2 regions of the Viridibacillus sp. FSL E2-0187 genome follow, and region 2 is predicted to be linked to the other one. Evidence: riboswitches for the same ligand, from Rfam matches in the RefSeq annotation. Region 2 holds a riboswitch; the other holds the start of a gene.
What was found. A riboswitch is a leader RNA that binds a small molecule or an ion and turns the genes downstream of it on or off. The one in region 2 is predicted to bind S-adenosylmethionine.
Positions count from the first base shown of each region.

Region 1: it holds a riboswitch for S-adenosylmethionine, as region 2 does, so the genes downstream of both, MHH85_RS00440 (5-methyltetrahydropteroyltriglutamate--homocysteine S-methyltransferase) here and MHH85_RS18665 (acyl-CoA dehydrogenase family protein) in region 2, are expected to answer to the same signal.

Region 1 is NZ_JBBOVG010000001.1:110,572-112,779, forward strand. It holds gene MHH85_RS00430 (S1 domain-containing RNA-binding protein) at 51-479, shown strand; gene MHH85_RS00435 (YkuS family protein) at 664-912, shown strand; SAM riboswitch class I at 1,109-1,210, shown strand; gene MHH85_RS00440 (5-methyltetrahydropteroyltriglutamate--homocysteine S-methyltransferase) at 1,317-2,208, shown strand, end outside.
Region 2 is NZ_JBBOVG010000001.1:3,853,018-3,855,225, forward strand. It holds gene MHH85_RS18660 (betaine/proline/choline family ABC transporter ATP-binding protein) at 1-375, opposite strand, end outside; SAM riboswitch class I at 709-811, shown strand; gene MHH85_RS18665 (acyl-CoA dehydrogenase family protein) at 924-2,099, shown strand; gene MHH85_RS18670 (transporter substrate-binding domain-containing protein) at 2,135-2,208, shown strand, end outside.

The sequences.
Region 1 (2,208 bases), 3.7 Mb from region 2:
AAAATAAAATTTGATATAATAAAGTATAGTATTTATTAGGAGGAAATGGATTGTCAGTAGAAATTGGTAGTAAGGTACAAGGTAAAGTTACAGGAATTACAAATTTTGGTGCGTTTGTTGAGTTGCCAGATAAGGTGACGGGACTAGTGCACATTAGTGAAGTTGCAGAAGCTTACGTAAAAGATATTAATGAACATCTTAAAGTAGGGGATCAAGTAGAAGTAAAAGTCCTAAGCGAAAAAGAAGGAAAAATTGCCTTATCTATTAAAAAAGCGATTGATAAACCTGTTGAAAGTACGTCTTCTTATACGAAGCGCCCTTATCGTCAGAAGGATAATCGCCAACGAGGCAATTTCCAACCGAAGGAAACTTTTGAAGATAAGATGGCTAAATTCTTAAAATCAAGTGAAGATAACTTATCTACTCTAAAACGCAGCACCGAGTCTAAACGCGGTGGAAGAGGCGGAAGAAGAGGGTAATTATAGATAGCGGAAGAAACGTACATCTTTTAAGATGTGCGTTTTTTTTATTTTATGGACCAATGTCATCGACACTACTTATACTAGATATCTTATTATGGGTTTTGTCTTTGTTTTAGTTGAAATTGCATACATAAATATAAGCAGAAACGGACAACTTATCAACTAGGAGGTGAACCCTACTATGTCGATAATCGGTGTAGAGCAATCATTAACGAATGTATCAGAGGCTTTGCTTGCAAAGGGATATGAAATCGTTGAACTGAAACGTGAATCAGATGCAACGGGTGTAGATTGTTGTGTCATTACAGGGTTGGACAATAATGCACTGGGCATTCACGATACGTCCATTCAAGGTGCAATCATTGAAGCGGCGGGCCTATCCGCAGATGAAGTCTGTCGGAAAGTAGAAGAAAAACTTAATCTACATTAATAAAACAATGCCAGGTCTAGTATAGAGACCTGGCATTGTTTTATTATGCGGTAGCCTAAACTATTAATATCAATAGATTTAAATAAAGTATATGACTAATTTCAAATCTACTTAATAAACAATATTTAACATGTAAATATTGACAATCTATGGATATGCATGTAGATTGATAACAAGTAATTAAAAATATGTAACTTTCTTATATAGAGAGATGGAGGGACTGGCCCTTTGATATCTCAGCAACAGACTTTTTTTTGCACTGTGCTAATTCCAGAAGCGTAACGCTTGAAGATAAGAAGAGTAAATAGCTATGAAGCCAATCTCTTCTTTTTTTAGAAGGGGTTTTTTTATACCCCGAAAATCTAGTAAAAAACATAAATTTAACTTTAGAGGGGTTGTCCATTTTGACTAACACAATAACTAAAGCACCATTTCGAGCAGACCATGTAGGGAGCTTTCTTCGTCCACAAGTACTTAAAGATGCAAGAGCACAATATCAACAAGGTCAGATAACTAAAGAAGAATTACGTTTAATTGAGGATATAGAAATTGCTAAGCTAGTTGAAAAGCAAAAAGAAGTCGGTCTATCTGCTGTAACAGATGGTGAATTTAGAAGAAGATGGTGGCATTTAGACTTTATCAGAGCGATTGAGGGGATTCGTGTTTATGAAGTAGACATTTCTGGGGCTTTTAATGGGGCTATGAAAAAAGCGGAGGCATATACGGTCGATTCGAAATTAAATTTCCCAAAAGACCATCCATTTTTAGAAGACTTTAAGTATTTGAAGAGTATTGCTGGTGAGCATGTTGCGAAAATTACAATCCCAGGACCTAATATGATTTTTTACTCAGGTGTAGTTGGAAGCGAACCGTATTTAAGTAATCCTTCATATGCTTCACTTGATGATGTGGCTAAAGATATTGTTAAAGTATATCAAGATGCGATTCAAACTTTTTACGAAGCTGGATGCCGCTATTTACAATTAGATGACACAAGCTGGGGAGCTTTGTTCAGTGATGTTTTTCGAGATAAGATAAAAGAAAAGGGATTTGATCCAGATGAATTAGTGAAAAAGTTTGCTGATATTACTGTTGAAGCACTAGCAAATAAGCCTGAAGATATGTCGATTACGATTCATATTTGTCGCGGGAATTTTAAATCTTCTTGGTTATATCAAGGGGCATATGAACCGATCGCAAAAGAATTGTTTTCACGTGTGAATGTGGATGCCTTTTTCTTAGAATTTGATAATGAAAGATCCGGAGATTTTAAACCATTACGATTCATAAAAGATC
Region 2 (2,208 bases):
AGGTAAATTTACAAGTTCAATGAGGCGTTCTGCTGTTTGATCTTTCTTGTCTTTTGTCCATTTCAACAATTTAGGTACAAGCGTAATATTTTCACGAATGGTCATATGTGGCATAAGACCGATTTGTTGAATAACATATCCAATACTCCTACGAAGTGCTACGGGGTTCTTTTTCGCTAAATCTTCCCCTTCTAAATAAATGGTGCCTTTGGTTGGTTCTATCATTCTATTAATCATACGCATGGCAGTCGTTTTCCCACTTCCACTAGTACCGATAAAGGCGACAAATTCACCGCGTTCTATTTCAATATTCATATCATCAACGGCTTTCTTTCCACCCCTATATACTTTCGATAAATTCTCTATCTTTAGCATAAGTATTCCCCCTCAAATTTTATAACCTAAGTTCTTTTACCCCCTATCGGTAGACATTAAACCTCAAAAAACTAAAATATTGAAAATATTTACTTTATTGTATAAATCGTTGCAATTGCAAGTTATATGTATGTGCTAGCTTCAATACGATAAATGCATTGATTCCTTGCCCTCTGCTGATCATTGATAATTAAAACACTTCATTTATTCACCATAAATTCCATCTCTAATCTTAGGTTCTTTTCTAAAACTTTTAATCCCTACAAAAATACTTTGTTTTTCATATTGACTTTCATCTTTAGAAAAAGTAAGATAATTGAAACATTAGAAAATTACTTATCTTGAGAAGCTAAGGGACTGGTCCGATGAAGCTTCAGCAACCACTGTATAACAGAATGGTGCTACTTCCAGCAAGAGAAATCTTGACAGATAAGGGTGCATACTCAACTTTTAAGCTCCCTCTTTTATTAATGAGGGATTTTTTATAACTTTAATGCATAGTAATTCTATAAGAATTATAATTTTAGAGGGATATGAGGGGATTTTTTGTGAAAGAGATATTTATAAAAACAGAACTACAACGTCAATGGTTAGATAAATTAGCGTTACTAAAAGATAAAATCACTGAGGGCGCTGCAATAGTAGATGAATTATCGATTTTTCCAAAAGAGAGTTTTAGCCTACTCCGAGAAATTGGCTATCCAGCAATCACTTTACCAACAGAATTCGGTGGCGGAGGATTTTCAGTTTACGATATGGTCCTCTTGCAAGAAACACTTGCTAGTTACGATGAAAATACTTCCCTTTCTATGGGCTGGACTTTAGGTGTTGTTGGAGAATTGTATGAGCAGAAATTGTGGACAGATGACAAGCTTAATTTCTTTGCAAATGAAGTACAAAATGGTGCTATTGTAAATCGTTCTGTAAGTGAGGCGCGTACTGGAAGCCCTACTCGCGGTGGACGTCCTGGAACAAACGCCGTTCGCTCAAATAATGAGTGGCTTATAACTGGACGTAAAATTTTCACAACAGCTTCCCCTGTTTTAGATTATTTTTTAACTTCTGCTTGGATTGAGGAAAAACAACAAGTTGGATTCTTTTTAATTCATAAAGATACAGCAGGAGTATCTATTGAAGAAACGTGGGATGTAATGTCGATGCGTGGCACATCAAGTCACGACTTAATATTACAAAACGTTAAAGTAAGTGACTCGGATTTAGTCGAATTACCAAATCATCCAAGCGGGGGTAAAATCAACGGCTGGTTATTGCATATTCCTGCAACTTATTTAGGCATAGCACAAGCAGCTCGTGATTATGCCGTTCACTTTGCAAATCACCATCAACCAAATAGTTTAGATGCACCGATCAGTTCATTACCAAATGTGCAGAATCTATTAGGTGAAATTGAATTAAAACTTCAGCAATCTAGATTTGTCTTATATGGAACAGCTGAAGCTTATGACGACCCAAAACGAAGAGATTCTTTGAGCAATGAAATCGCTGTTGCCAAACATACAGTGACTAATGCAGCCATTGATATCGTTGATAAAGCAATGCGAGTAGTAGGCGCAAAAAGTTTACAAAACTCTAATCCATTGCAAAGGTATTACCGCAATGTACGCGCGGGTCTACACAATCCTCCAATGGATGATATGACTATAAAAAAATTAGCATTAACAGCTATTGAAGAACAAAAGAAAAAGAATTCGATTGTGAATTAATAATGAAAAATTAACTTAAAAAGGGGTTTTAAGATATGTTCAGTAAAAAACTATTAAAATTTGCAGCAGTCGGTATTACTTCAATCGCAATTTTAGCTGGTTGCTCTAC